DNA from 4 places in the Anaerobacillus sp. QJM3NY_32 genome. Region 1 is predicted to be linked to each of the others. Evidence: riboswitches for the same ligand, from Rfam matches in the RefSeq annotation. Region 1 holds a riboswitch; each other region holds the start of a gene.

Region 1 (8,054 bases):
CTACCGCTTGATTTCTTCCTTCTTTTACGCGACTACCGTGACATATATATAGAACGGCTTTCACTATCCACCACCTCCTATAAGGCGCTAACGACCGACTTAGTGCTTTGTTCATCTCGTGACATTTTCTCAAACCAATTCAGTTTCGACCTTAGGTTTACCACTTCACCCACGATAATCATGCTTGGGTTTTGCACTCCTGCTTTCTTTACATCTTCTGTTATTGTCTCAAGGGTACCCGTTACGGTTTGTTGCGTTTGTGTTGTTCCCCAGTGAACAAGCGCAACAGGAGTTTCTTTATTTCTTCCATATTTTCGAAGCATCGAGCAAATATAAGGTAGATTTTTCACTCCCATATAAATGGCGAGTGTATCTATACCTTTTGCGAGACTCTCCCAGCGTAATTCTTCTTCTTCGCCTTCTTTACGATGACCAGTTACAAATGCAAATGTTGAACTTAGTTCACGATGTGTTACTGGAATGCCTGCATACATAGGGGCAGCAATACCAGAAGTAATTCCTGGAACGATTTCAAAGGGGATTCCATGGTTTGAAAGGACTTCGGCTTCTTCACCACCTCGACCATAAACAAAAGGGTCTCCTCCTTTTAACCTTGTGACCACTTTCCCTTTAAGTGCATGCTTTACGAGAAAACGATTTATGGTTTCCTGTTTTAGCGTGTGGTAATCAGGTAGCTTACCGCAGTATATTAACTCGACCCCTTCTTTTGCGTAATCGAGAAGGTCTTGATTGATTAAGCGATCATAGAGGATCACATCTGCCTGCTCAATACACTTTACGCCTTTCACTGTAATTAAGTCGATGTCTCCTGGTCCTGCGCCAACTAGATAAACTTTCCCCATCTGATTTCCTCCTCCACGAGATGATTTTATTCTTAAAAATCACTTAAGATCAAAAGTTATTGATTTATAATCAACCCTTGCTTTACTAAATAGGACATCACTTTATCAGCACATTCTTCTCTTGAGTCGTTATAGGTATCAATGGTGATTTCGGGATTGATCGGTTCTTCGTAAGGAGATGATACGCCTGTGAAGTGAGGAATCTCGCCACTACGAGCTTTTTTGTATAATCCTTTAGGATCTCGACTCTCACACTCATTTATTGGACATTTCACATATACCTCAATAAATTCACCTTGTTGCAGAAGTTCACGTACTACTTGTCTATCACTATTGAACGGGGAAATAAATGCAGTGATTGCGAATTGACCGCTATCAACTAGTAGTTTAGACACCTCCCCAATACGTCTAATATTTTCCTTGCGATCTTCTTCTCGAAAACCAAGATCCTTATTTAAACCCTGACGGATATTATCTCCGTCTAGTACATAACTTTGGACGTTTAATTCATGAAGCTTCCTTGAAACATCATTTGCCAGCGTTGATTTCCCGGAACCAGACAAACCTGTAAAGAAGAGTACTGCACTTTTATGCTGATTCCTCTGCTGCCTCATTTCTTTTGTTATCACTGTATCGTGCCAGGTTAAGTTATTGTTCACTGTCATCTCAAATCTCCCCCTTATGCGTTCACTGTCTTCTCACTCATCCCTTTAATTAATACCTCCACTACCTCAGGACGACTGAATGTTGCTGGAGGCTGCTCCCCATTTCGTAAAAGGGCACGTACTTTAGTACCTGATAAAATGACGTGATGTTCTTTTCCATGAGGGCACGTTTTGGCCGAAGCCATGCTATCGCACTTCTCGCAGTAGAAACTGTGTTCAAAAAAGAGTGGTGTAATTCCTAATTCCTCGCTTGTAAATTGACTAAAGATTCTCTGGGCATCATAAGTGCCATAGTAATCACCTACTCCGGCATGATCTCTCCCCACAATAAAATGTGTGCATCCAAAGTTTTTTCGAACAAGCGCATGAAAGATTGCCTCTCTTGGCCCTGCATAGCGCATAGCAGCAGGAAAGACACCAAGGTGCACACGATCTTCAGGGTAATAGTTCTTAAGTAGAACTTCATAACTTTCCATTCGAATTTCTGCTGGTATATCATCTGATTTGGTTTCACCTACAAGAGGATTCAAGAACAAGCCATCCACTGTTTCAAGTGCGGTCTTTTGAATATACTCGTGCGCTCGATGAACCGGATTTCTTGTTTGAAATCCTACAACTTTCTTCCAGCCCTGACGTTCAAAATACTCTCTTGTTTCAGATGGATCATAATGATAGCGGTCAAACTTGCCTTTTTCGGTTCTTTTAATAAGCGTAATTCGTCCACCAATGTAAACATCTGGTCTATCGTAAACTTTTTTCACTCCTGGATGTTCACTGTCCTCTGTTAAATACACGTGGCGCCCCTCCACTCCCTTATCAGGAGTATATTTGGATTCCACTTCTATTGTGCCGTACACAGTCCCATTATTAGTTAACTTCACTTTATCACCAATTGCGATCTCAGCAGCTCGTTCGTGCGTAACTGGCAACGTAATAGGAATGCTCCATGGCAACCCGCTTTCTAATTTGAGGTGATGAACGACTGACGTATACTCATTTTCATTAAGAAAACCAGTTAACGGACTATACGCTCCTGTTCCGATTAATTCCAGATCACTTAACGCAGTAGCGTCTAACTCAATTTCTTGAATAATCCCATCAATTTCAGTATTAGGTTTGTAACGGTTAATCAATGTTCCTCCATGCGCGTTAATTGTTGCCATCTTAATCCCTCCAAATTGAATTTATTATAAGCTTCCTTCGTCTTGTAATGTTCTCTTTTGAGAGCGAATCGATCGAATTAAACTTCCTGACCCAAGCGTCGCTAGAATAACGCTGCCAATTGCAATTAATGTATATAAATCACTTTCTAAAAAAAGTTTGATCATACTATAAGAAATAACTAAAGAAAAAACCGGTGAAACTGCCCAAACTTTAATCATTCGCGTAATGACATCTTTCTGCCAAAGCTGAAATCCATCTTTAGCAGTTCCGATACCAATGATCGATGAGGTGGTAATCTGGGTAAGCGGCACCGGAATCCCAAATAAGGAAGCTCCAATCACAAGTCCAGCGCTCGTACCTGATATAGCACAACCTTCACCAAGTGAAAATTTTGTGATGCGATAACCATTCGTTTCAATGACACGTTTACCAAAAACTAAAGCACCTAAAGCAACAAAAGCTCCCCCAAAAAATGCGCCGTGAGAAAGGGATAAAACTCCCGCTCCAACTAGCGGTCCAATCGCATTTGCGACGTTATTCATTCCCGCTGAAAAGGCTTCTAGAAAACCGGCTACAATTAAAAAAATGGTGAGTGGCTTTTGCCACTTTGAAGTAAGATTGATTCTTTGTTTTAAAAGACCAAAAATTTTCCCAACACTGAGAGCTGTCGCAAAAGCAATAACCGGTATAACGATCCACAACAACATAATGAACATCACATTCTGAAAGTACAAAGCACGGTAAGCAATACCAACTCCTACCACTGCGCCCACAGTAACTTCACTTGTTGATAATGGAATCCCCATCATATTTGCTAGAAAGAGCGCTGTTGTAGCTGAAATAAAAATAATCAAGATAACCTTTAGACTGAGTACGGAAGAAGGTATAATGCCACTCCCCATTGTTTTAATAACATTACCTCCACCTAATGTGGCACCACCAACAATCCCAATCGCACAAACACTCAGTGCTACGCTTCTTCTTTTAATCGCTCCAGCCCCGTAAGCCACTCCCATCGATGCCGCAGCTCCACTAGCCCCAATATTCATAGCAAAAAAGAGAGCCACTGTAATAACTAGGGTTGTCATGACCGTCACCGATTTGGTGCTGAATCAAAATGCAAGCCGCATTCCGTTTTTTCCTGATTTGCCCATCTCCCAGCTCTAGAATCACTACCTTCCAATACTCTTTCAGTGCATACCGCACATCCTATACTTGGGTACCCTTTATCATGAAGAGGATTGTATGGTAAATCCTTTTCGTACACGTACCTCCAAACATCTTTCCATGTCCAATGAATAAGTGGACAAACCTTAATCGACTGAAACTTATCATCTCTATTGAAATAATTTGTCTTTTGTCTGAGTGGCGACTGCTCTCTCCTTAAACCTGAGATCCATGCACTTACATGATCTAATTCTTCATGCAATGGTATGATTTTCCTCAAGTTGCAGCACTGTCCCGGGTCTCGCTCCCATAGAGCATCCCCTTTACTTAATGCCTGTTCTTCGACCGACTCCTTTGGTTGCTTTAACTTAATATTTAGAGATGGATATTTAGCTTTCACTTTATTAATTAGCTCATAAGTCTCATCAAAATGGAGACCTGTATCCAGAAAAACAATCTTCGCGTTCTGGTTTACCCGGGAAATCAAATCAATTAGAACGACACCCTCAACACCGAAACTACAAGCATATACAATATCATCTTGGTATATTTGATACGCCCACTCCAGAACTTCAAGAGCCCCTTTCGTTTCTGATTCAACGTCGAATTCAGGTTCCTTACCCGACCAATTATTATAGAACCAATTCATTTCTAACCCTCCCAATTCCGATCAAGGAAATATATTTAAAAGTTTAAAAAAAGAGGCGGTTCTAACCTTTAGGGTTAGAACCGCCTCTAGTTTCTCTAGTCAGCGCCAATATTAAAGTCGTTCTTTTTCTTTTCTTTCAAGTTGAACAACTTTCCCATCTTGAACAACAAGCGTAATTGACCCAAATTTTAACGAACTTAGCATTCGTTCTATACGTACAGCAACGTCTGAAAAATTCTGGTCTTTCGTTCCCATCATGCAACCTCCCTTAGTCATAATAATCATGAGGAGAAGCTTATAAATGAAAAAAGCCTTCCCAAATTGGAAAGACAGATCAGGTTACCTTAATTCACCTTATCTTCCAAAATGGACTCCATTTTGCTGGAAGTAGCACCTTGCCAATCAGGCAGGTTGCTGGACGTCAACGGGCCAGTCCCTCGGTCTCTCTTGATAAGTTATTTTCTAAATCTTAACTATTATCTAACAATATGTCAACCCTAGTTTAGAGATCGGGATAAAGGGATTAGAAAAGAATATGAAAAAAACCCCGAATCTATGACTCGGGGACCATTTTTAAATTGGATGACGTTTACTTTCTTCTTTTTTCTCTTCTATTAAGATACGCGTACCATCTACAGACGTAATAACTACTGCCGTATCCTTGTCGATCCAACTTCCAACAGAAATGGCGCTGTACTTTTTCTCATTGACTTGTATTGTTCCACTTGGTCGAAATGGAGTAATTGTCATAGCCGATTCTCCAACTAAATTCTTATACTCAGCGTTCATGGAATTATACCCCATTTCACTGCTTAACCGATCCTTTAACGTCATTTTCGTCCACATAGAACGTGCGGGGAAAACACGCAAAAACAGGAATGAAGCAGCCGTACCAATTAAAAAACCACTAGAAACGAGAAGGCCATAAAGGAAAGTCGGAGAAGGAATGGCTACGGCTGTAACCATCATAATTAATCCAATCAAACCAAATGTACCATCATTGAGTAATTTCCCATCAAGAATAACTAAGCCTAAACCAACAGCAAACACAAGTCCCATCCAGAGAATTGATGATAAAGAAGTAAGATGGAAACTAAAATAAAATGTGAGCAATAGTATTCCGATCAATCCAAAAATACCTTTTACACGGACAAGTAACTCAGCAAACAAGAATAGCACGCTAAGTAAAACGATAAGAAAGCCAACTGCTGGCAAAGATAGAATCTCCATCCTCGCTCCCTCCTTTTCCTTCTTCTCTTATACGTTCAAAAGGGAAGAAAGTTTCAGTCACTTGTCACCTTACGATTGAAATACCCCTTTTATTCCATCAATAATCGCAATAAAGAAATCAATGATTTTTTGAATAAATGACTGTGTCTCGTCTTTATTTAAAAACTCGTCCAGGTTTTCTCTCGCGTGCTGCAACTGACTCTTCATTTGATCCCAATCAATATCAAGATTTTTCATTCGATTAAACAGTGCAACAAGACCATCCAACTCATCTTGAGTCAATTCAATACCTGAATCGTTAGCAATTTGTTTAATAACTGTTCTTAAATCATCTTCCGTCTCAGGTGGGTTTGTAGCAATTTCATCCTTAATCTTAGTCATTAGCTCTGTTGCTTTATCTGCGCCAATACTATCGCTCAATTTTGCAGTAGTGACAAGCTCTTCATTTGCTACTTGTTTTTGCTCCTCAGGTATCACTTCATCTGTGCTTAACTCATAAGCTTTGATTAAACCAGTTAATGCAGCCGTACCTGAAACCTCCATTGGTGCTGTCACATAAACATCAGCATCTTTTACTCCAGCTGTTATTAAAGCATTTGCGTACATTTCATCTGTTACCCAATTAATATTTTTTGTGTCAACGCTTAAACCAGCATCTTTTTCACCAATGGTTATGGAAGAAGAAGATAAGGCGCGGGTACCGATTAGCGCTTTACTTATATAATTCCCAAGATATTTATGCTCTTCTTCATTTGATACCGTTACCGTCATTGCATTTTCCGGAGCTTCCATTTCATCAACTAGCTTCTGTTTTTGCTCTTCAGATAGATCTTCACCAAGTGTAACGATGACATCACCGACGCTCGCATCCGCTTGTGCCACCATAGGAATAATAGACATCATTAACACCATCGACAATAAAAACGGCAATCCTTTTTTAAGCATGTTTTGGTCTCCTTTTAACGTGGGGCTCTAATGAAGAGTAACTCAGTTAATCTCCCCATCTCTTAATATTCTACTCGACACTCGATCGAAAGAAAAGATAATTAACTAGGAAATCTGTCATATCATGGAAGGACAAGCATATCGTAGTACAAAGGAAATCATTCTGAAGGAGTTGCGAGAGATGCGAAAACTATTGTTAAGTTCCCTATTTCTGCTTGTCCTTCATACAACTTATTATGATTTAACAACAGGAACTCTTACAAATAACAGAGCTATTTCAGAAGTATCAGAAGCAGTCGAAGTGGGGTCACCTGAAAAAAACTCTCCCTATGTGGTTTATAAAATAAATGCTGGCGATACTGTTCTTTCTTTAGTAGAAAAAGCGAACGGCTCAATACCGGTTCCGATTGAAACGGTCGTTCACGATTTTGAAACATTAAATAAAATTCATCCAACTCTTATACAAATTGGGAAAGAATATAGGATACCAACTTATGACCAAACATCTGCTCAATGATTATTTCTTGTCAATAGCTCTCTAAAGTTGCTACAATGGGATAGTATTACAGATGAGTCTTATTCCCTACAAGGGAGTATATAAAAGCGATCTAAATCATGAGGTAAGCAATCCTACATGTAAAAGGAGCGATTTTCGCATGAATGAAATTACCCACCGTAGTCAAACTAGACCTGTTAAAGTAGGTCCTTTAACAATAGGCGGTAACGATGAAGTTATTATTCAAAGTATGACAACAACCAAAACTCACGATGTGGAAGCAACAGTTGCTGAAATCAATCGTCTTGAAGAAGCTGGTTGTCAGATTGTACGAGTAGCTTGTCCAGATGACAGGGCAGCAGATGCAATCCCTGAAATCAAAAAGAGGATTAATATCCCTCTTGTCGTTGATATTCACTTTAATTATAAGCTAGCACTAAAAGCCATTGAAGGTGGAGCAGACAAGATACGTATTAACCCTGGTAATATTGGACGTCGCGAAAAAGTGGAAGCTGTCGTAAAAGCAGCCAAAGCAAAAGGCATTCCGATTCGCATTGGCGTTAATGCTGGTTCACTTGAGCGAAAAATCCTTGAAAAATACGGCTATCCTACAGCTGAGGGAATGCTAGAAAGTGCCCTCCACCATATCAAAATTCTTGAAGACCTTGATTTCTACGATATCATCGTCTCCATGAAAGCTTCCGATGTTAACCTTGCAACTGAAGCATATGAACTGGCAGCACGTTCTTTTAATTACCCACTGCATCTCGGAATTACAGAGTCAGGCACTCTATTTGCAGGTACAGTTAAAAGCGCAGCCGGTCTTGGTGTTATTCTTTCAAAAGGAATCGGAAATACGGCACGTATTTCTCTTA
Region 2 (8,054 bases), 160 kb from region 1:
TTTTCGAAGGGGCAGGTATAAGAAAAAGTAATAGCGCTGCAGTCATCGCGATGACAGTGTCATTTATATTCGGATTAAGCTCACTTAAAACAAAGGAACGGCTAATCCAGGCAACCGCAGTGAAAGAAAAAACTACCATAATGACCTTTTCTTCCATAGACATTTTCCCAAGATCCGCTTTCTCCTTATTAATCACCTCTTTCCCGCCTGGCAGCTCTTTAACATTCATCGGAAATGCCATTTTCACAAGGTAATACCAGCAGCCGAATAAAAGAAGAACAGTTAAAGGTACGCCAAACATCATCCAGCGGGCAAATGAAATCTCGATGCCATATAGCTCATTGACCACCGCTGCAAAGATGGTATTAGGAGGTGTTCCAATCAATGTTGCTAAACCACCAATTGAGGCACTGTACGCGATGCCAAGCATAATGGCTTTTCCAAAATTAAATTGCGGAATCCCTTCTTCTTGTTTCATATCAAGCTGCTCGGATACTTGATAAATCACCGCCAGCCCAATTGGCACCATCATCATAGCCGTTGCCGTGTTTGAGATCCACATTGATAAAAAGCCTGTTGCAATCATAAAGCCAAGTACAATTCTCTCTGTACTTGTTCCTATTGCTGATATAATGAAAAGAGCAATTCGTTTATGTAAATGCCACTTCTGCATTGTAAGCGCGATCAAAAAACCACCCATAAAGAGAAAAATGGTGTTATCGCCATAAGCTGATGCTGTTAAATCACCTTTTAGTCCGCCCGTTAGTGGAAATAAAATTAATGGTAAAAGAGACGTCGCCGGTATCGGAATGGCTTCTGTAATCCACCACGTTGCAATCCACGCCGTACTTGCTAAGATGGCCAAACCTGCTTCTGAAAGACCATTTGGATTAAAAAACAACATTATGCTAAGAAAAAGGACCGGTCCGAGGATCAACCCCGTCAGTTTCCTTTTATCATAAGCAGGATCTGGTCCAGATGCATAACCTGGATTTTTTTGAGAACTTTTTGAAGGGATTTCCGGCGTGTGTGAAGAAGCGAATGTTAAGAGATCTTTTGCTCGATCATGTTCTTTCCATAATTGGTTCCAAAGGTGTTGTTCCATAGTCATACCTCCTATCGTTCATTAAACTATAGTGTAGAATTCGCTCGCCACATCTGTCAATAAATTCACAATTTTGGTACTTTATTACTCTCTTTCAAGAAAGGACTTTTGATTCGTTTTTCCATTTCCATACAAGTAATTCATTTCAACCCCCTTAAATTTCCATTTGGGGCGAAAATTATAAGTTGATGATATGTTTTTTATAATTCAAAATAAATAAACTCAATGATTAAATGTAAGAATAGATACACAATCCACAACAAGTTGCTCAAAATCGATCCAGGGGGTATATGATGAGAAAGATACAACAGACTACTATTAATTCGGTTGTGAAATACGGACAAACAAAGCTTCCAAAATCAGCTAATACAGAATGTCCAGAATGCGGAAGCGATGCTTCATTTCAACTGAAGTTCGATTATCAAATTAATCAGGCTGTGTTCTCCACGCTTTCTCGCTGCTCTATTTGTAAAGAAGCTGTGCTTTTCATACTCATTAAAACGTCCCATAATGATCGCGGAGAAGAAGTTGAGCTATTCGTGCATCAAACCTCTTTTACACGAGAGCCGCTCGGCAGACTGACTAGCACAGCTAGATTACCCGATGACCTTGAGCGTGTTTATCGCTCAGCAGTGAATGTACATAACATGAAGGATTGGACCGCAACGGCTGTAATGGCTAATCGTGTTCTTGAGAGCATTACAGGTAGTTTTCTATCTGAAAATGAGCTAGGACAGCCACTTTCTAAACAGCTAGAAACACTTGCTAAACAGATTGATTTAGAAGAACCAATTGTAAAACTAGGACACCTACTAGGCAAAGGTAGTAATTTAAATAACCTCCTTTGTCTTGAGAAAGCTACAAGCGAAGAAACGGCCAACTTAATTATCGACTTACTAGATTCACTTATTGAATACTTGTACATTCTTCCTCAACGAATTGTGCATCTTCAAAAACAAATCGAAGGATAATAAAAAAAGCAGGTAGCTCAAATTAATATGTACCCTGTGTAAAGGACAGTTTAAAAAAGACTAGGCAACATTAAGAAGATGATTCCTGTATTGAACAGGGGTCATCTTTTTTAAGTTCCACTGACATCTATCCAGGTTGTAATACATCATATAACTCTTAACTTCACGTTTTAATTCGATTAGTGTTTGACAAGGTTTTATTGAGGCTTCGTCTTTAAAGTGACCAAAGAAAGATTCCTGTGGGGCATTATCCCAACAGTTTCCTCTTCTAGACATAGACTGATCTAAACCGTATTTCTTTAGCTGTTTTTGGTAGGTAGGGTGAGTATAGTGAAAGCCTTGATCAGAATGAATAAAGGCATTCGCATCTAGTTTTGCTTTACGGTTGTTTTTAAGTTTTACTAACGTATCTGTCGCTAGATCGAGCGTAATTCGGTCAGACACATGATAAGCTAGGATCTCATTCGTAGAGCCGTCCTTTATGGTAGATAGATACGCTTTCTTCTTATTTCCATAAAACAAATAGGTAATGTCAGTTAGAAGTACTTTCCCTGGGATGCCTTGTTTGAAGTTTCGCTCAAGTTTGTTTGGTACAACGCTGTGCTCTTTCGTTGCTTTCGCCATACGACGATAGGGATTCGCTCTTCTGATCGGACATACGATTCCGTATTTTTTCATGATTCTGCGTATGCGTTTTAAGTTATAGGTTATTTGATACTGGTTAGCTAGCGTCATCTTGATTTGACGTGCCCCTTTTTTTCGCTTTTTAAAGGCATAGGCTTTTAGGATCCAGTCTTTTAAAACTTGGTCTCGCGCCTCGTTTTCTGTTCGACGCTTTCGAGCACCTTCAGTGAAATAACGATAATAACCAGATCGTGAGACACCCACTACGGAACATAAGTATCGGACCATATTTTTAAGTTGATACTCATGGATGATATGGCGGATTAATTCAAACTTGAGAGAAGCAGCTAATTTTATCTCTTTTTTCCCATCCCCTTTTCCATCATTTCGAGCTTTTTTAGGAGATCATTCTCTGCTTTTAATAGGTTATTTTGAGCTTCTAAACGTTTGTATTTTTCCTCTAAAGACAGTTCCTTATCTTTGGATCTTCCGGAGCTTTCTTTACGAGTGTCAGTAAGTCCATTAATCCCTTTGTTTTTATAACCCTGTCTCCACCTTCTCGCGGCAGAATGTACTCTTTCGTGTCCGAGAGTATCGACATCAAATCCATTTTCTTTAAAAATCTGACTCGGTAGTTTTCCTTTTTCATACTCCGTAATGAATATTCGCTTAAATTCATCACTGTATGTGATTCCTTTTTCACTAACTGATTTCACAAATTTATTAGAGGCAAGTGTTTTGACATCTTCCTCTGAGAATACTTTCTTACTCATTAATAATCATTTCCCATCGTAGAATTTGTCCTCATTATACATAAAAGTACCCTATAGGGCAGACTTTTTTTAAGTGTCTACTCTATAGGGTACATATTAAATTGAGCTACCTGTTTTTTAAATGCTCATATCAAATTTTAATTCAAGATTCTGTTTACTATCACTTTAGCCCTTTTTCGAAATAGAAGGATAGTTGATGAAAATCGCAATAATTCCTGCAATAGCAATGAGGATTGGATAAATTGAATACGGTAGTAGAGCGAGTGGCGAAATCGACGCAAGACCTGCTACTGCAAGCACCTGTGCCCCATATGGGAGCATGCCCTGTATACTACCTGAGAAAATATCAAGAATACTAGCAGACTTTCGTGGGTCTACCCCATATTCTTCGGAAATGTTTTTCGCAAGTGGCCCCCCCATTATGATCGAAATGGTGTTGTTAGCTGTTGATAAATCAAGCACGCTTGCGAGACCGGCGATACCAAACTCTGCTCCTCTACGAGAAGTTACTTTGCTCAGGATTTTGTCCAATACGTATTGTATTCCTCCGTTATGCTTAATGACTTCAATCATCCCTCCGATGACGAGAGCAATCATGGCAAGGTCTTCCATCCCTTTTATGCCCTCTGTAACCGTGGAGATCAGTTCACTCATTCCAAATGTTCCGTTATATAAACCTACAATCCCAGCAAATAAGGTACCACTTACAAGTACAATAAGAACATTAACACCAGCGATCGCTGCGATCAGTACACCTAAATAAGGGATAATTGTAACGAAATCAAATGCGTGTTCTCCTCCAACCGTTGCTTGCTCTCCCATCGTTAAAGCACCATAAATAATGGCTGTTACAATAGCAGCTGGCAAGACTATAAAAAAGTTTACTTTGAATTTATCTTTCATTTGCGTATTTTGTGTGCGTACTGCCGCAATCGTAGTATCTGAAATCATAGAAAGATTGTCACCAAACATTGCCCCACCTATGACCGCTGATAAAGCCAGTGCCGGGGCAACTCCGGTTTGCTCTGCAATTCCAATTCCAATGGGAGCAAGTGCTACAATCGTTCCCATCGATGTACCCATCGAAATAGAAATAAAACAGCCAATGACAAACAAACCTACGATTAAAAGATTAGCCGGTAGAATTGATATACCTAAATTAACAATCGAATCTACTGCTCCAATTTTTTCAGCTGTTCCGGCAAACGCCCCAGCCAGTAAAAAGACCAAAATCATTAATATGATATTCGTATTACCTGCTCCACGACAAAACACTTCCACTTTTTTCATAAAGCTTTCTTTTCGATTCATCGAAAGAGCTACGCCCGCCGCAATTAGAGAAGCGAGAATAACAGGCATACTATAAAAGTCCTTTGTTATGATAGCTGTACCAATAAAAAGCACAATAAATATTCCAAGGGGAAGTAAAGCCAGGCCGTTCCCCTTTATTTCTTTCTCCATTATTCATGTCTCCTTCATCTTTTATTCTGTCTCAATAAAAAAAGCCCACTTCAAGAGAAGAAGGCTTTTGCACTTATCTCTCAAGATTTCTCTTGCTGGAAGCAGCACCTTTCTGATGATCAGAGGTTGCTGAAGCTTCTTTGGGCCAGGTCCCTCCACTTCTCTTAATAAGAAATATACAATTATTAATGAGCGCATGCTTCATTTTACTTTTTCATAACGAGCTTTACTTTATCACGCATTATTCTGATGAGTCAACTTTGATTAACTGCATCAAAATAAACTCCTCATCCTTTAAGGAGTTTACCTGATTAACTAGTCTGGTTCAAGCTTTGTATGACTACCAATTTTTGCAATAGATCAATCTTTATTTTCCTAAAAACCACTCAATATCCTTCATAATCGATTCCGGTTTTTCTTCTGGTAGAAGGTGACCGGTTTTTTCATAGATGATCAGTTTAGCATTTGGGAGATCCTTACTGAGACGCTTCCCAATTTTCAACGGCACAACTCTGTCATTTTCTCCCCATATTAGTAGGCTAGGTGTATGAATTTGATTTAGTTCAACTTCTGACAAATCTCCTTCGCGATCTCGAATCATCCTAACTAATGACCGAAAGATACCCTCATTGAAGAAAGGTTGGATATATCCATCCATCATTTCTTCATCGATAAGGGAAGGATCATAAACACAATTAAGCAAATTTCCTCTAACACCTTTTCGATAAAGCCACCTTTTCAAGTATACCGAGAAAAAAGGTAAGTACGATGTATACACTAGACTCTGTTTAGCCTTTTCAAGATATCCTGAACTGCACAGTAAAATATTCTTACTAACGAGATCATCTTTCATAGCCGAGGCTCTCATTGCTACTTGCCCACCCATAGAATGGCCGATCATAACAGTATGATCAATTGAAAGCCTTTCTAAAAGTTCAACCACCACTTCCGCATAATTATGATAAGAGTGGACAAAACGATTAGACTTTTCACTTTTTCCGAACGGAGGAAGATCAATGGCAACAACAGTATATGCCTTTGTTAATAATGGTATCAATCTTCTGAAGCTGAAGCTCGACGATAGAAAACCGTGAAGAAGCGTTAATACTGGCCGATCGACGGCTGTGTCATTTCTATAGTATTCATAGTGAATATCAATTCCTTTGATCTTTTCCGTATTTTGTTTAAGATTTTGAGCTAATAGCATCTTTCATCTCACTCCGGATTTTGAATTCATCTGATCTGATTCACCCTTCGTTTCTAACCAGACAGGATGGTCTCACTTATTCAGGTTTGACTTTATAATTATTTTACCCCAATCCTGAAATGAAAAACTTTTTTTACATCCGAGAGGATACTCCATTTTTTTCATTCTAACTCTACGTGCACAAGGTCCAGCAGCTTTATCGTTGTCCTTTTTTCATTATGGTCAATAATACGCAGTTCTTTCGTAAGTGGATCTACATAGTCCACATATCCAAAGAGAGTTTTCGTTTCTCCCCCACTAAAGTGTTGAAAACAAAGCGAGTTGTGATTGGCCATTGCTTCACATATTGTTTCATTCATTTCCGCCATTCTTTGTTCATCAAGTACCGGCTTTTCACTTTTTTTCTCTTCGGTTTTCCAATCTCTTAGCTCTTTCACATGCTCAGGTAACATCATTGACGTCCATTTTATATTTCCGCGATCACGAATCACGCTTCTTCCCCCTTCTATGCTTTATGACCACCCACAAGTTTACTTCTATGCAGTGCCGTACCGGCCTTTGTGTATGAAACGGCACGAAGCAGCGCATCTGAGCCATATTTCTCACGGATCGAATCCATCACATATCCGAGATCCCGCTGCTTTGGGCGTGACGCGTTAAATAAGTCCAACTGCACTTCTTCATCATTGCAAATATTTGAAAGGGTAATGGAAATCTTACGAACCGTTTTTCTTCCAAAGAACTCCTCAAATAACTGAAGACATACATTGTATATTTCGAGCGTAATAGCAGTCGGGCTGTGGATACTCCTTGAACGGTGAAAGCCACCCCCGCCTTCTTCTTTACTATAACCAATCCCAAGGCTAATCGTACGCCCTGCCTTCCGGGCTTTTCTCGCACGTCTTGCAACTTCTTCACTCATCTCAAGAATGACGTGTTGAATGTCTTTTTCGTCATGGTAATCTCGCAACAAAATTTGGCTTTTCCCATAGCTAATCTGTCCCTGCATAATCGGCGCACCCATTTCAGAAAGATCGATGCCCCACGCATGATGATAGAGCTGATTTCCCATAATACCGAATTTTTCTTCTAGTAGATGTAGCGGGTAATGCGCAAGCTGCTTTACATTCATAATCCCCATTCGATTTAACGTTCGCTCGACACGCGATCCGATACCCCACATTTGACTTAGCGGGGAAAGCGGCCAGAGTTTTTTAGGAATATCTTCATAAGTCCATTCTGCAATCCCTTTTTCTTTCGCTTCCAGATCGAGACAAAGCTTTGCCATTAAAAGATTTGGGCCAATCCCTATGGCACATGGTAATCCGAATGTCTCTCTTATTTCATTTCTGATCTTGTGAGCTACTTCAAATTTGTTCCCCCAAAGTCGTTCTGTCCCATCAACCTGCAAAAACGATTCATCAACGCTATACGTATGGATACATTCTGATGGTACATAACGATGAAAAAGCCTCGTTATTTCCATTGATTGTTTTAAATATGAAGACATTCTCGCATTAACGATATGAATGTTTTTATTATTTGGAATTTCAAATAGTCTGCTCCCTGTTCGTATTCCAAATTCCTTCTTTAGTGCCGGAGACGCTGCTAGCACAACACTTCCCTGTCGCTCGGTATCACCAACAACCGCGAGATAGCATGTAAGTGGATCAAGCCCCATCTCTACTGCTGAACAACTTGCATAAAAACTTTTCATATCAATACATAGGATTGTTTTCTTTGGAAATTTAGAATAATCCATTTGTATCCCCCCTTCTCCTAATCAAAAGAACGTTTGTTCCCTTTATATATACCCGTATTTTAACCGAATATACGTTCTCTTTACAATAAGTACTTTCTTCCAATCATAAAACGATTCACTTAGCATCACCCTTTTTTCTAAAGTAACGAAA
Region 3 (8,054 bases), 1.4 Mb from region 1:
AAGAAAGTCTCCGATCGCTTTAGGTACATTGATACCAAACGCATGCGTCGTTGAATTTTCCCAGAACTCAGACTCAGTTTTTCCTTCTTCGAATGCCTTCACAATAGGGGCACACCCCTCCGATTGCACAGCAACTAATCTTGGAAGCTTTTGATCCTTAATCCAACCAAGCTTCTGAAGCTCAAGAAACGCTTTATAGATCCCAATAAGACCAACGCCACCGCCTGTTGGATAAAGAATTACATCAGGAAGCTCCCAATTCAGCTGTTCCGCTATTTCATACCCCATCGTTTTTTTACCTTCAATGCGATAGGGCTCTTTTAGGGTAGATGCATCATAAAATCCTTGCTCTTTCACGAGATCACCAACTATTTTACCAGCGTCACTTATTAACCCGTTGACTAGATAAAGATGAGCACCAGAAATACTCACTTCTTTTCTCGTAATCTCAGGTGCGTCAACAGGCATAACGATATGAGCGTCCAACCCAGCCTTTGCTGCATAAAGTGACCAGGCAGCTCCAGCATTTCCATTTGTCGGCATCGCAAGGTTCTGAACGCCAAGCTCCTTTGCCTTCGAAATGCCGACTGCCGCTCCCCGAGCTTTAAATGAACCCGTCGGCACCATTCCCTCGTCTTTTATGTATAAGTTTGAGAGATTCATTTTCTGACCAAGGGATGGTAGTGGCAGGAAAGGGGTCATCCCTTCTTCAAAACTAACTTTATTCTTTTCTTCTTTAACCGGAAGTAATTCATGATAGCGCCAGAGCGACTGTTCTCGTCCGGCAATCATTTCCTTTGTAAGACACTTTTTCACCTCATCAAGATCATATTCGACAAGAAGTGGTGAACCACAAACACAAAGCTGTTGAATCGTATCTGAATCATATGTCTCGTTGCACTTTGGACATGATAAATGACAAACCATACTATATGGCATTGAAGCACCTCCGACAATTTAGTAAAAGACGTGTTGAAACCCAAAGTTCACACGCTGATGAACTTCGGGCTTCATTTCGATATAACTAGCTATGAAAATCAAGTCCTGATCGCACTTCTTCAACATATCCTGCTCGAATCACATAATCACCGAAATGCTCATCTACCTCTTTTTCTTTCGCATAGTTAAATAGAATCGGTTTTAATGACGCAAGGATTTCTTCTTCGCCAATGTTTTCTTTATAAAGCTTGCTGAGACGATCCCCAACGAACCCTGCTCCCATGTACATATTGTACTTACCAGGTGCTTTCCCAATAAAGGCAATCTCCCCAAGCGTCGGACGTGAGCAGCTATTTGGACAACCTGACATGCGGATCACGATTTCTTCTTCTCTCAGTCCCGCTTCATCCACGATCTCTTCAATCTTATCAATGAGAGAAGGTAAATATCGCTCTGCTTCTGCCATCGCTAGACCGCATGTTGGGAACGCCACGCAAGCCATCGAATTACGGCGCAGTGCTGAATTTTGTTTCCCATCTGTAAGACCGTATGTTGCCACAAGCTCATCAATCTCTGCTTTCTTTTCTTCTGATACATTCGCTATAATGAGATTCTGGTTCGGCGTTAGTCTGAAATCTCCTTCGTGAACCTTTGCAATTTCACGAAGCCCTGTCATAATCTGATAATCTTCTAAATCCACAATACGACCATTTTGGATAAAGAGCGTTAAATGCCATTTGCCGTCACCCTTCACCCATCCATAGCGATCACCATTATGATCGAAGTGATAAGAACGAGCTTCTTCTAGTTCATAGCCCAGTCTATTATTCAATTCGTTCCGAACCCAGTCGAGTCCTCTTCGATCGATCGTATATTTGAAACGAGCGTTCTTCCGCTCTGACCGATTGCCATAATCCCGCTGAATTGTAATGATTTTCTCAGCAACATCAACAATCTTTTCGGGTGTACAAAATCCAATCATTCGGGATAGCTGAGGATACGTACTTGTGTCTCCATGCGTCATACCCATGCCGCCGCCTACCGCGACATTAAATCCTTGTAGCTTGCCATCTTCAAGAATCGCAATAAAGCCAAGATCTTGTGAGAAAATATCCACATCGTTTGATGGAGGGACAGCGACCCCAATCTTAAACTTTCTTGGCAAGTAATGTGGGCCATACATCGGCTCAATTTCCTCTTCTTTTCGATCAAGCACTTTTTCTTCATCTAACCAGATTTCATGGTACGCTCTCGTTCTCGGTAAGAGATCATCGCTTAACTTCCGTGCCCATCCATGCACCTCGGCATGAATATCCGATTGATAGGGATTGGCATTACACATCACATTCCGATTCACGTCACCGCATGCCGCAAGAGAATCCATCAGAACCTGGTCCATTGCCTGAATGCTTTTTTTCATATTCCACTTTAAGATCCCATGCATTTGGAACGTTTGGCGCGTCGTTAGCTTTAACGTCCCATTTCCGTATTGATTCGCAAGATCATCCATTACTAGCCATTGCTCTGGGTTAGCTACTCCACCAGGTAGTCGCACTCGAACCATAAACTGATAAGCTGGTTCAAGCTTCTGCTGTTTTCGCTCCTGACGAATATCGCGATCATCTTGCATATAGCTCCCATGAAATTTTAATAGTTTTGTATCTGCGTCTGGGATGGAAGCGGTGATGGGATCCGCAAAGCTTTTCACAAGCGATCCGCGTAAGTAATCACTTTCGTCTTTGATTTTCTCCATTTCACTCGGTTTGCCGTCTTCTGTTACCGTCTTTTTCGACATGATCAATCTCCTTCCCTGATGCGCTTAGTACACATCGCGCTGGTAGCGTTTCGCGTTACGTAGATCTGCAAGATAAGCTTCTGCTTCTGACTCACTGAAATTCCCCTGTTGCTCTAAGATGTTAACGAGTGCCACGTGAACGTCTTTTGCCATATACTTTTCATCTCCACATACGTAGACGTGCGCACCCTCTTGCAGCCACTCGTATAGTTCTTTACTTCGCTCGAGCATGCGGTGCTGAACATACACTTTCTCTTCTGAATCACGAGAAAACGCCACGTCCATACGAGAAAGCACCCCATCTTTCAACCACTTCTGCCATTCGACTTGATAAAGAAAGTCTGTGACAAAATGCTGTTCACCAAAGAATAGCCACGTTTCTCCACTTGCGCCACTTTCTTCTCGCTCTTGTAAGAATGCCCGGTACGGCGCTACGCCAGTACCTGCGCCTATCATAATGATAGGGGTGTCAGGATGATCCGGAAGTCTAAAGTTTTGATTTCGCTGCACATATACTGGGAGTGTATCCCCCGCTTGTGAGCGCTCTGCGCATTGGCCAGAGCATACGCCCGTACGAGCTCGACCATGTGCATCATACCTTAGTGCCCCAATTGTGAGATGAACTTCATCTGGATTTGCCTTTGAACTGCTTGCGATCGAATAAAGACGAACCGGAATTTTGCGCAGAACGTTTACAAACTCCTGTGCCGAGACGGTCCACGGTCCGTAGTCCTTCACCAAATCAATTAAATCTCTACCGTAAAGGTATGTTCTTAGTTCTTCGCCTTCCGCTTCAACCATGCGCTTAAGCTCAAAACTTGATGTCAGCTCTGCAATCTTCTTGAGCAATGGCTTTGTGAGACTCGTAATCTCATATGTTTTCGTTAAAGCTTCTTCAAGTGGCTGAACGTCACCCTTTTTGTTCACCATAACCTGTTCTTCTCGCTTCCAGTTCAGTTCATCGATTAGCTGACGGACAAGAGCAGTATCATTCTCCGGGTAAATACCAAGGCTATCACCCGGCTCATAATCAAGGTTCGATCCTTCAAGATCAAGCTCAATGTGCCGTGTTTCTTTATTCGATCCACGTCCATTCAAATTAACATTCTCAAGAATTTCGGCTTTGAATGGATTCGTTCTGGAATACGTCTGATTCGACTCATCAGGTTTTGTTTCAGAAGTCGATTCTCTCGTAGACTGATCTTCTTTCAATACTCCCGTCACGCCTTCGAACCACTCTTCTGCCGGCTCTTCGAAATCAAGATCACAATCTACACGAGGATAGAGCCTTGTTGCACCTAATTCTTCAAAGCGCTTGTCAAAATCTTTCCCGGTTTGGCAGAAAAATTCATAGGAGCTATCACCAAGTGATAAGACTGAGAATCTGAGACCATTTAATTCAGGGGCTCTCTTACTTTGAACAAAGTCATGGAAGCTTAACGCATTATCAGGAGGATCGCCATCTCCGTGGGTGCTTGTAATCAATAATAAATCTTCTACTTTTTTAAGCGACTTTGGCTTAAAATCATCAAGCGATGAAAGGGTAACGTTGTATTTCTCGTTTTCCAATCGCTCAAAGAAAGATTCCGCTAGTGACTGACAATTGCCAGTATGTGAGCCATAGAGAATCGTAAGCTCACGTGTTTTTGCTTCTTGTTTAGAGAATGCTTCTGAAGCAGAAACACCTTGAGCAACCGTCTCAGTAGCTGCCGCAGCTTCAGAGCTACCTGGTACGGAAAGGTATCCGCTCAGCCATATTTTCTGCGTCTCATTTAATGTTGGTAAGAGACGATTTAAAAGCTCCGTTTGTTCTTTGTCAAAAGGGCTATTCACAACCTGTAACTGCAATACTATCCACCTCACAATACTCAAATTTAATTCAATGTAATTAAAGTAGTTTACTCGGAATTAATAGCAAATTAATTCGTCTGCATTCCCCCTAACCCATTCAACACAAAAAACCTCTCTTCTCAAAACATAAGAAGAAAGGTTTGTAAGTACGAAGCCAGTCTTCTTATCTTTCAGGATAAACCTGCTGGATTTGGCACAGTATGAGATGAAGGATCATCTCATCGGTTGCCGAAGCTTCATAGGGCCAGTCCCTCCACCTCTCTTGATAAGAAATGTTGCTATCAAATTGTATATGACAATGATTGGTTCAAATGTTATCTCGAGATCGAATAAAAGTCAATATATTATTAGAAAATTATCATCATTCAATTAACTAAATGGCGATAACACCAGCCATCTTCATGAAAAATAATCCAAATGATTCAGGTCTTTTATCCCTGCCGTTGTCCCTCTTGTATCCTATTCCGCATGCGCATGAAATCAATCGTATTCGCCATGACAAGAGATAGAATCATAAGAATCATCAACCAACTGGAGTAGTCAAAAGGCAGCACCAACAAGAGAAAAGCTATGAAAGAAAAAACGCAGGAGCGAATGACATGATCTTTAAATGTGACGTTAACTTTTTTCCCACGTTTCCATTTCAACAAGTTCACCGCAATACCAAATATCGATAGAAGCATGCATATGACATACGCCCAGAGTGGAAGGTCGTAACTCACTATAAAAATGGTAGACGATAGAAACAGCGTCAATACCGTATATCGAATCGCAATTTCTTTATGGGTTAGCGAAGCAAAATCCTTCAATACATACCTCCTTTTGACGATGAACGAATTTGGCCATTTTTGAGATACACGGTCCTTATGCAGATGGATAAGCTGGCTTCATCTCATTTGAAATCACCTGAACCCAAGGTCGCTCTCTGTTCCACGTCACTTCTAAAGGGACGCCCATACTTTTACTAAGATGTTCAGCTGTTAACACATCTTTCTTCTTGCCATTCACTGCAATTCGACCATTTTCCATAATCATAGCGTGAGTGAATACGGGACAAATCTCCTCAATATGATGAGTGATATACAATATGGTTGGACCCTCTTCCTCTTTTCCAAGGCGTTCAACCTGAGCTAATAACTGTTCGCGTGAATACAGATCAAGTCCGTTGCACGGTTCATCTAGAATAAGAAGCTTTGGCGAAGACATCAAAGCTCTCGCTATCAGGACTTTCTGCTTCTCACCTTGAGAGCAAATTCGAAAAGGTTTACCGCGTAAATGAGCAATACCCCATTCCTGCATCATCTTCATCGCTTGCGATTCTTCCTGTTCCGTCACCTGCTCATAAAGTCCAGCTGAGGCAAACTTCCCGCTAATCACAACATCTGTCACTTCCTGCATCGGAGAGATACGCTCAGTGAAAGCGTTGCTCACCCAGCCAATAGATTTTCTAAGTTCACTCAAATCAGTTTTTCCAAGACGATACCCCAATACTTCAACGACGGGATCATAGCGAAGCAGTGGCCAGATCGAGCCGTGAATTAACTGAAGTAGTGTCGTTTTACCTGATCCATTTAATCCGATAATGGCCTGATGCTGGCCTTTCTCTACGGAAAAAGAAATATCGGATAAAATCATCTGTTTCTCACGTGTGTAATAAGCATTTTCTACATGAATGATTGCCATACATCCCACTCCGTTCTTTGAAGAAAGTCATTCCAACTAGCGCTTTTTACATCGTATACCCGTTAGCAAATTCTTGAATCACTTCAAGCTCCTCTTCGCGTGAGTCTCTGCCAACGTTATGCTCATACAACTTTTGCATACGTGTAACATCACCATTGCACTCCTCAGTAATAGAAGCAACAGCACGTAAAAGGTTCACTTCGTTCTTAAAATCCTCCTTAGAGATTGCCTCCCCGTGTGATAAGATGAACCATTCTGCCTCAAAGCTTTCTAACTGATCAAGCAGTCGATTTGTTATGTTAACAGTGTAGTTGACTTTTTCTGAAAAAATATCAGGATAAAAGCAGTCTCCAAGAAAAAGGATTTTCTCTTCCTTCATATAAATCACAACCGAATCAGCCGCGTGATCGCCCCCAACAGGCTGAAGAATACACGTGACACCACCAAGATCAATCTCCATTTTCTCACCAAACGTTACATCTGGTAGCGTAATCGTAATGTCTCGAGAATCCACAAATTCCTTCTTGATCGCATTTGCACAAAATTCAATTTCAGTGCCTTCTTTCACCCGCTCATCCAACTCATCATCAGACCATCCTAATGGAATAAGCTTACTAATTTCCTCTTTCGTCTGATGCGAGGATAAGGAGACAGCATCTTTCAGCGCTGATAGTCCAAAGATATGATCCCAATGCCAATGAGTGAGCGCGACCATGTCCGGTTCCTTGAATCCTTTTTCCGATAGTTCTTTTAGAAAATAACGAGCATGGTCCTCTGAATTCCCAGCATCGATCATCAGAGACTTTCTATCTCCAATCACCATTCCTAGAATCGGTCGGTCCGTTTCGGAAACTGGTGTTTGATAGTAAAAGCGATTGCCAATTTGTTTAATCTGTTGCATTTATTGTCCTCCTTAAAATACAAACCTCGATGAAATTTCTTATTTCCATTTTATCATTTTGAAGTTTTGTATTCGTATTTTTTCTACTACATACAAAAATAGACACCTCCAAATGGAAGCGTCGTTTAGGAAAGGTGATTTTTTCGCATTGCAGTAGAAATGGAGGTGTTCGTCTTCTCTTAACCAAAGCCATCCACGACGATTTTCACTACCATCGGTCCAAGGATAATGATAAAGAGGGGTGGAAAAATAAAGAGAACCATAGGTATGAGCATTTTCACTGGAGCTTTCATCGCTTGCTCGCGTGCTCGTTCACGTCTCTGTTCACGAATGCGTGCCGTAATATTTTTAATAACTTTTGACATTCCGATTCCAAGATGATCGGCTTGAATAATCGACATCATCACACTTTGAAAATAATCTGAAGGAACACGTTTTTTCAGATTATAAAATGCTTCTCGTCGCGATTTCCCTCGCTTCATCTCATCTAATGCCTGACTAAACTCATCCGCAAGTGGGCCAGACTTTCTTGCACATACATTTTTGATCGCCCCTTCAAGTCCTACGCCTGCTTCAAGAAGTAGACTTACCATATCAAAGAAATCGGACATTTCCATATCGATTATTTTAACGCGCTGCGTTTTTTTCTTCGCTAGGTAAAACAAAGGATATCGATAAAATAAGAAAACAACCCCAAGTGCTAATACAAGTGTCATAGAAGCATTTCCATCCGTCACAGGCACCATAAGCAAGTAAGTTAAGAACCCTCCACCGATGCTGAGAAGAAGTTGAATAAGTCGGAATTCAACTGCCGAACGGTTTCCATATCCAGCCTCATGGAGGAGCATATCTAACTTCTTTCGATCCTTTCTTGCAAATGTTTTA
Region 4 (8,054 bases), 190 kb from region 1:
GATGGATGTATTTGAAAATTTCTTATGAAGGTTTCTGCATTGCAATAGCTGGTTCAAAACAATCTTCCTTTCAAACGCGATTAACAGCTCGAATAACCAGCCTCAACATAACTTCCACCAGGCCAATAAATAGAAGGGGTAGCAAAGCAAAAAGTATTGAAAATCCTGCAATAACTGCTTCATTCGAACTTGAAAAATAGGGATAATATAATAATGGGAGGGTGATCACTGTACCTCCCCCAATAATTGCTGTAAGCGCATATTGTCCTAAAGATATAACAAAAGTTAATAACATTAAGCTTCGAATACTTGGAAGTAATAAAGGTAGGGCTACTGTCAAAAAGCGCGTCAACGGACCGGCTCCTAGTACAGCAGCCTGCTCATTTAGACTACTTCCCATTCTCTCATAGCCTGCCCTCATGACACGAATGGCATAAGGTAGCGTAGGAATCAAATGAACAATGACAACGCCTATCATCTTATCTGCTAAGCCAAATTGTATCATCGTAAATTGAAGCCCCATTGCGAGTAAAATGCCAGGTATTAAAATAGGGGATAGCAATAGTCCCTCAATAATGGATTTTCCTTTAAACGTATAGTGAGAAAGAGCCCTGGCCGCTGGTATCGCGAGCAAAATATTTAATATTACAACTAGAAGAGCAATCTTGAACGTTGTAACAATTGATTCGATTAATGAAGGATCTTTCATAATGCTACGCCACGCATCCAAACTTAGTTCGTTTGGAAATAACGCAGGCCACCTCCACCCTTCGGAGACGCTTTTCATTCCTATTGTTACAAAAGGTAGGATGAATAAAATAATAAACAAAACAAACACGAAACTAGTTGCTAACTCTCTTTTCCCTAAACGCTTCAAAAATAACCTCATCTGTTTCTCCCCTTTATCATTCTAAGCCTATGTTTTTGCACAGCTCCGATTGAAAAGGTCGCAAGAAGAAGGGCGAGCACTCCTGGAAGAAGCATAGCAGAAAATGCAAGTGGTCGCTTGCTCCAATCCCCATCATAAAACCATTCGTACGCTCTAACTGGTAACATTTCTGGTCGTGTGACACCTAATAAATATGGGATTTCAAACGCAGAAGCAACAAATGCTAATAAGATTACTGCTGTTTCGATGAGAATCGGGAGTATCCAGGGTAGTTCAACGGTTTTAAAAACATCCCACTTACTTCCACCTAGCGTTCGAACGACTTCAGAATAGCGATGATCGATCTCATAATAAACAGGCAACAGCATGAGAATTACAAAAGGAACTTCCTTCCAGACATATGTTAAAATGATCCCCAACCCAAATTTCTCTTGAACAAGAACTAGAAAATTCCCTCGACTCTCTAATACTCCAATTTGATAAAGTAGAGAAGAGAACAGTCCACTTTGCGAGAAAAACAAAAATACTAAATAACCTGCAACAAAATGAGGAATTAACATCGGTATCCATACAAGTATCTTCAACGTTGAATCTTTAAATAACTCATATAACATTCTAGTCATTACTAATCCTATCACTAACGATAGTAAGGTGGACAGGACGGCAACTCGAAACGTTAATTTAAGGGAATGAAAAAAAGCATGATTACTAAAAAGTTCCGCGTATGTTGCAATAGTCCATTCCCCATCTATTGTTTGAAAACTTTGAGCTACCGCTGACCACATTCCATGCCCTACAAGTAGCAATGTAACCGCAATCGCAGGTAATAAATATAAACGTAATTTCCACTTATTGCTCAATAACCCGATTCGCCCATTCATTATTAATCCACTCCGTGTAACCTGTATCTAAGTCTGGTAGCTTATATTCATTTAAAACCTCTGTGGAAAGTACGCTTTCTCCCCGGTCAAGGTTACCAATAATCTTCTGATCCTCTTCACTCAATTTATCGAAATTTAATACCGTACCTTCCCCCCACATTGTAGGATCCATTTTAGCTATTTGAGCTTCTGGCGATTCAAGAAAATCAATAACTGTCATAGCTCCCTCTGGATTCGGACTATTAAATGGAATACTGAGATAGTGTGTATTTGAAACCGATCCAGGATCTTTTAGAACAAATGACTTCGTGCTTTCAGGAAACGTCCCATTTTCAATTAAACTTTCTGCTCTTGCTTCGTTAAAGCCCATAGTCATTAGGATTTCCCCCTGACTATAAAGCGTATCAAGTTTAGTCAATGATTCAGGATAAGTTTCACCATTACGCCAAAGATCAGACTTTATATCATCAAGATAGTTCCACACGTATTCTTCGGAATCTTTAATAATTTCTTTGTTAAATTCCTTTGCCAGAAGACCCGACTCTTCGCCTGAACCTTTTATGAGTAGGTGCTTCACGAACGTATTACCAGTAAAATCCGAAACGTTAGGATACGTAAACTTCCCAGGATTATCGTGAATCCACTGCTTTAACTCCTCAAGTGTACTTGGAGGTGTATCGATCTTGCTCGAATCGTAATGAAAAACATATTGAACATTTCCCCACGGAGCTTCTAATCCATCAATTTCCGTCCCTTGATCATATTCAGCATTCTGATCCTTTGATCCAATGTATTCTTGAAAATGAGGCAGCTTCTTTGAGAAAGAACCTAGTAATAAATCAGCATTCTTAGCATTTTTGAAGTTTGCGCCATTGATCCATATGACATCAATTGTACCTTTGTTTTTATTTGCTTTTTTCTCTGTTAAAAGTTTTTGCATAAATTCTTCGGTATTCATCGGCTGACGATTAAGCGTAATATCATACTCCTCTTTTAATCTTGGTGCTGCCCATTCATCAATGTACTGATTAATGCCTTCATCTCCTCCCCACATAAAGAGATTTACCTCTGTTCCATTAGAAGAGGATACGATTTCATCCCACTCCTTTGATAACACCTCTGTTTTACCAGTTTCATTGGTTTCACTATTCCCACATGCAACAATAAAAAGTAGCGTTGCGAAAATAAATGTAAACTTTCGCTTCATCTAATTTCCCCCTCATATAAACTATCCTAGCAACTGAAAGACATATTTGACGAACTTGATTGTGTTTCATAGTCAGGCATCATCTATTTTCCCATTATCAGTATACCTTTTTTATAAACATGATGCTGTAACGCTCCTTACATCTCAAACTTTATTAAAACCATTTCCTATAGCGTAAGTACGACAAGTTCATTGTCCTTTTCACGAAGAAAAGCAATAGCCACTTTGGCTATTGCTTTTCTAGCGGGTATGTTAGGCTACCCTATCATCTATTCCCTTAGCTTTTCTGCATTTTTCTACGAACAATTACGCCACTTGCAGCCATAGTTGCAAGAATGGCTGCAACAATCCATTCGATTGGCATTTGCTGTTCAGCTGTACCACCCATACCTGTTTTAGGCATACCAGTTGGCATAGCTTCCATAGCGAATTTGTCCGGGAATTGGTTTACGAAAGCACCAGAAAGTCCCTTTGCCGGCTTATACATATGAGCATAAGCTTCACGAACCGAATCATAAGCTGCATCGTAGTCTTCCGTAGTGTAGCTATCAAACGCAGATATTAATTGATTCACATGCATTTGTAAACCTTCAGATAATGGTCCCGCTTCTAATCTACCTTCAGTTGCTGTTTCAAGAAAACTTGAGAAGTCTGCACGATAGTCTTCCAGCGCTTTTAGTGCTTTTTCTTGAGCAGCTTCATCTTCAGCTCCTGTCGCTTGAACATATTCTACAAAGTTACCGATATGTCCAGACCACATTTCTTTAAATTGATTTCCTGCTTCTTCACCATATACAGAAGTTATCGCAGCAGCTAGATCATCCGTATTCTCGCTTAGTGCAGCTGCAGATGCATCAAAGTCTTCTGATCCGTCGATTCCGTTCTGCATTGTCATCATTGCAAGACCAGCATGTTCAGATAATAAATGACCTAATGTTGCACGAAGATCAGATGCTGGTGTTACGGCTTTTGTGTTCTCGAACTTGTCTGGGAACTGATCAGTAATGGCACCAGAGAATCCTTTAGCCACCATTTGCATGTGAGCAATCGCTTCACGTTCTTTCTCGTAAGCCATCTCATAATCACCTGCTACATAGCTATCAAATGAACCAATCAACTGATTAATGTGAGCTTGAAGTCCTTCAGACAATGTTTCAGCTTGAAGTCGTTCTCCTGTTGCATTTTCCAAGAAATTAGAGAAATCTTCTTTATAACCATCTAAGCTATCTAAAGCTTTTTGTTTTGCATCTTCATCTTCATTACCTGTTGCTTTCACATAGTCAACGAAGAAACCGATATGATTGCTCCAAATTTCATTAAATTCAGCTCCTGCTTCTTCACCATAAACGGATGTAATCGCAGCTGTAAGGTCTTCCGTGTTTTCACTTAAGGCACCAGCAGAAGCTTCAAAATCTGCAGAACCTTCAGCTCCTTTTCTCATTGTTTCTACTGCAAGATAAGCATGCTCACTTAGTAAATGGCCAAGATCAGCACGAAGATCAGCACCTGGTGTTTCTACTGTAGGCTTGTCCATTTGCTGGTCGTGGTCAGAGGCAAATGCTCCAGCAGTTGGTATTAAAAGTGAAAAGCTAAGCGGAACAATTAATAGTCCCTTTTTCCAATCGATCACTTTCTTTTTCATATTCTTGTTCGTATTCATTTTCAAATCCACTCCCCTTAATTTTGATTTACACTTAGCTAACGGAGGGAAGATCCATTTAGATCATTCTTTTTTAAAATTCTTCTCTTTTTTAATTACCAGAGAATAAAAAGTCAGCAAAACCCACACATACTAAGGTTCTGCTGACTTTCAAGTTTAAACTATTTTTTTATAGATATGATGATATTTAGAATGTGATAATAAACTACCTTTTCCTCAATCAATTCTATATGTGTTAATCACGCCCGCTTTTTTAAGAAAAATTAATCAAACTCTTTTTTCTCCCATTCATCTTCCGGTAGTCCCAAATCCTCTCCAGAAAACCTTTCTTCTTTAAATGGATCGGCATGGTTATGAAATCCGTTTTGTTCCCAAAAACCAGGTTTGTCTTCATTGATAAATTCTATACCTCTGATCCATTTAATACTTTTCCAGAAGTAAAGATGCGGTACAACTAACCTGAGAGGCCATCCGTGTTTTGCCGTTAATTTCTCTCCATCGACTGAGTGGGCAAGAATAACATTATCTCTCATTAAGTCAGTGAGGTGAATATTCGTTGTATAGTTATAGTCACCATGTAGCATAACATGGTTCGTTTTCGGTACTATCCCATATGCGTTCATAAAATCCTTAATCAAAACCCCTTCAAAAGTATTATCAAACCTAGACCACCTTGTGACACAGTGAATATCACACTTTACTTTCTTCTGTGGTAAGGCAAGTATGTCGCTATAGGAAATGATCACTTCCTTATCAATTTCTCCAAATACACTTAGGTTCCATGTCGACATCTCATACACAGGTACATCACCTTCATGTAGAATAGGGAACCTTTCTGTAAGTACTTGCCCCGGTGGCAGACGATCACCATACTTTTCACTTGCATCTGGAACTTTCATTTTGCGAATACGGTCAGCTTTTTTCAAATTCTTCACAACCCGTCTCTCATTTATTGAATCGTCTAAAAAAAACTCTTCCTAACTAATAAGGAAGAGTTCGCTTCAGAGCTCTTCCTTATCTCTCAGAGCATAGACTCTGCTGGATTTGGCACCTTGTCTATCAGGTTGCCGGGCATCAAAGGGCCAGTCCCTCCGCCTCTCTCAATAAGGAAATTAAAAATCTAATTTTGATTCATTCTATCGGTCTATTTAGTATTTTGCAATTATTGTTTTAAACGAGGTTTTTCTTCATTTCAACAAATTGAAATGCTCCCCCATTGGTTTGTTGCATAAACAGATGAGTGATTTGAAATCCAGCCCTTTGATACACTTTTATGGCTCGTTTATTAAATTCAGCTACTGCCATTCCAAAGGAAGTTGGACGATACAATTCAACTGCTTTTTGAAGGCCAGCCTCTAAAAAAGAAAAGCCTTCTCCTTTTCCAACATTATCGGGACACATTCCTAGGCCAATTTCTATATGGTTGTCTTCATGCACATGAAAACTAAAAAAACCAATAAGATGATCCCTATGGTAGACGCTCCAATAATTTTCATTGCTGGCTGCATCTTCCCGGAACTCTTTTAGATCTTCAAGATCCTCGTCCATATTATAAAATGAGTATAGCCCATCATAGTTCCACGAGATAATTCGCTCGACTTCTTCTTGACTTATTAACTTAAATTGATATACCAATACTCTCCCTCATTTCTGTGTGATTGAAAAGGAAAAGCCCCATGCTGGGAAATGCATGGGGCTCACACTTTATATTTTAAGGGGGGCAGGAACCGGGGAAGTCCCTGCAAAAATAGTGTAGCAAGTTCCAAGGGCATGATGATTGATTATGAGTTGTTTTTCACATTCTTTTAATAAATGAAAAGAAGCTGGACAACTATTTATAAACCATGATCGTTTGAAGTTCTCGAAATCCAATGTCTTTATAAATGTATTTCGCGAAGTTAGAGGAATACACATTCAAACGAATTTCCTCATATCCCTGTTCTTTGAAGTTTTCAATACTCGCTTGAACGAGCTGCTTAGAATACCCTTTCCCACGAAACTTTGGAAAAACAAATACATCATAAATGAACCCATGCTTGCTTTCTGTAAAATAATCCGTGTTTTCTCCAAGTAATACCCAGCCAGCAATTTCCCCTTCGTCGCGATAAATGAGGTGGTAACCACCTCGATCAAGAATGGATGATACAATTTCAAGTGCTTTCTCTTCTTTTACGATACCGGGATTTGTCGTTCCTTCATTAACAGATTGAATGGAATTCGACAAAATAAAATCTCTTTCTTCTATCGTCGCTCGTTCGATCACATAGTTTCCCTCCATCATCAAAATCATTCATTACTCGTTTATTCTTGATGCAAGAACCTTATTCCTCCCATAAGTAAGATGCATATTCTTACCAAATTTATTTTTTTGTTAAAGCATAGACGCATGTATCAGTTAGTTTACTGCCATCAATTGAGACATGGTCGTTTCGTAAAATAGCCTCAAGTTGAAACGATTGTTTCTCGGCAATTCGCCGACTTCGCCAATTTGTCGCATTACAACGAATTTCTAGCCTTCTAGCGTTTAGCTCTGAAAAGGCGTAATCTACAATGCCTTGGACCGCTTCAGACATATAGCCTTGACCAGCGTATCTAGAATCAATCCAATAACCGATTTCAAATTTACGAACGTTCCAATCTATTCGATGTAACCCTGAGGAACCGATAAAATCACCCGTCTGTTTATGGAAGAGTAATAGTCGAAGATCCTCCCGCTTTAAAAACGCTACGTGAGATTCGCGGATATTCGCTTCAACATCTTCTTCCGTTTGATCTATATGTGCGAAAGGCATCCAGGATTTAAGCTCTTCTAACGAGGCATCAATTGATTGATGAACCGAAGCACCATCCCCAGGTAGTGGAGAACGTATATGTAAACGGTCAGTGCTAAATTTATTTGGTATATCAAGTAAAATGGGTTCCATGGAACTATTCCTCCAACAACACTAAAAGATGTCAGAATTATATCATTAATGAGAAACCTGTCAAGTTATTGGTCTTTTCCGGCCAATGTCCCGCTACCATCTAATTGAAATCGAGAGACGAATTGACGGATCACTTCACGAGGATATGGTTTTCTTGCCCTCTCTTCAGGACTACTTGTACATATTGCTGCTACCTTAGGAATTTCTGCCGTCCTTTATCAATCCTCTCTCGCCTTTTCGATTGTTACCGCGGGGCAGCTTACTTACTTTTCATGGCATATGAAGCTTTTAAAGATAGCGGATCCGCAGCTAAACCCCTAAGTCAACCTAGCAGACCTTATTTTTCTTTATATCGAAAAGGGATTGTTATGAATATTTTAAATCCAAAAGTCTCTTTATTCTTTCTCGCCCTTCTTCCACAGTTTGTAAACCAGCAGGCGAATTCATCCGCTCTTCAAATGTTAATTTTAGAAGGGGTTTTCATTCTACAAGC

The links. Region 1 has a riboswitch for S-adenosylmethionine ahead of AC0VYH_RS14610 (YezD family protein). Riboswitches for the same ligand answer to the same signal wherever they lie in the genome.
Region 2: it holds a riboswitch for S-adenosylmethionine, as region 1 does, so the genes downstream of both, AC0VYH_RS13745 (Na+/H+ antiporter NhaC family protein) here and AC0VYH_RS14610 (YezD family protein) in region 1, are expected to answer to the same signal.
Region 3: it holds a riboswitch for S-adenosylmethionine, as region 1 does, so the genes downstream of both, AC0VYH_RS07325 (assimilatory sulfite reductase (NADPH) flavoprotein subunit) here and AC0VYH_RS14610 (YezD family protein) in region 1, are expected to answer to the same signal.
Region 4: it holds a riboswitch for S-adenosylmethionine, as region 1 does, so the genes downstream of both, AC0VYH_RS13585 (sulfite oxidase-like oxidoreductase) here and AC0VYH_RS14610 (YezD family protein) in region 1, are expected to answer to the same signal.

What each region holds. Positions count from the first base shown of each region.
Region 1 covers NZ_CM149684.1:2,770,956-2,779,009, forward strand. The annotation lists gene AC0VYH_RS14580 (sirohydrochlorin chelatase) at 1-64, opposite strand, end outside; gene cobA (uroporphyrinogen-III C-methyltransferase) at 78-863, opposite strand; gene cysC (adenylyl-sulfate kinase) at 920-1,528, opposite strand; gene sat (sulfate adenylyltransferase) at 1,543-2,691, opposite strand; gene AC0VYH_RS14600 (inorganic phosphate transporter) at 2,716-3,780, opposite strand; gene AC0VYH_RS14605 (phosphoadenylyl-sulfate reductase) at 3,786-4,508, opposite strand; gene AC0VYH_RS14610 (YezD family protein) at 4,620-4,763, opposite strand; SAM riboswitch class I at 4,860-4,965, opposite strand; gene AC0VYH_RS14615 (NfeD family protein) at 5,082-5,738, opposite strand; gene AC0VYH_RS14620 (DUF1002 domain-containing protein) at 5,808-6,683, opposite strand; gene AC0VYH_RS14625 (hypothetical protein) at 6,865-7,200, shown strand; gene ispG (flavodoxin-dependent (E)-4-hydroxy-3-methylbut-2-enyl-diphosphate synthase) at 7,340-8,054, shown strand, end outside.
Region 2 covers NZ_CM149684.1:2,611,251-2,619,304, forward strand. The annotation lists gene AC0VYH_RS13730 (SLC13 family permease) at 1-1,105, opposite strand, end outside; gene AC0VYH_RS13735 (hypothetical protein) at 1,399-2,076, shown strand; one part of gene AC0VYH_RS13740 (IS3 family transposase) at 2,137-3,089, opposite strand; one part of gene AC0VYH_RS13740 (IS3 family transposase) at 3,089-3,473, opposite strand; gene AC0VYH_RS13745 (Na+/H+ antiporter NhaC family protein) at 3,639-4,934, opposite strand; SAM riboswitch class I at 5,005-5,108, opposite strand; gene AC0VYH_RS13750 (alpha/beta fold hydrolase) at 5,302-6,141, opposite strand; gene AC0VYH_RS13755 (YolD-like family protein) at 6,303-6,632, opposite strand; gene AC0VYH_RS13760 (Y-family DNA polymerase) at 6,647-7,903, opposite strand.
Region 3 covers NZ_CM149684.1:1,351,860-1,359,913, reverse strand. The annotation lists gene AC0VYH_RS07335 (threonine synthase) at 1-939, opposite strand, end outside; gene cysI (assimilatory sulfite reductase (NADPH) hemoprotein subunit) at 1,025-2,734, opposite strand; gene AC0VYH_RS07325 (assimilatory sulfite reductase (NADPH) flavoprotein subunit) at 2,759-4,582, opposite strand; SAM riboswitch class I at 4,746-4,857, opposite strand; gene AC0VYH_RS07320 (hypothetical protein) at 5,017-5,394, opposite strand; gene AC0VYH_RS07315 (ABC transporter ATP-binding protein) at 5,450-6,268, opposite strand; gene AC0VYH_RS07310 (MBL fold metallo-hydrolase) at 6,315-7,169, opposite strand; gene AC0VYH_RS07305 (type II secretion system F family protein) at 7,349-8,054, opposite strand, start outside.
Region 4 covers NZ_CM149684.1:2,578,128-2,586,181, forward strand. The annotation lists gene AC0VYH_RS13560 (ABC transporter ATP-binding protein) at 1-57, opposite strand, end outside; gene AC0VYH_RS13565 (ABC transporter permease) at 71-889, opposite strand; gene AC0VYH_RS13570 (ABC transporter permease) at 886-1,770, opposite strand; gene AC0VYH_RS13575 (ABC transporter substrate-binding protein) at 1,739-2,977, opposite strand; gene AC0VYH_RS13580 (copper amine oxidase) at 3,255-4,604, opposite strand; gene AC0VYH_RS13585 (sulfite oxidase-like oxidoreductase) at 4,901-5,563, opposite strand; SAM riboswitch class I at 5,649-5,747, opposite strand; gene AC0VYH_RS13590 (GNAT family N-acetyltransferase) at 5,808-6,272, opposite strand; gene AC0VYH_RS13595 (GNAT family N-acetyltransferase) at 6,469-6,900, opposite strand; gene AC0VYH_RS13600 (GNAT family N-acetyltransferase) at 6,998-7,561, opposite strand; gene AC0VYH_RS13605 (LysE family translocator) at 7,684-8,054, shown strand, end outside.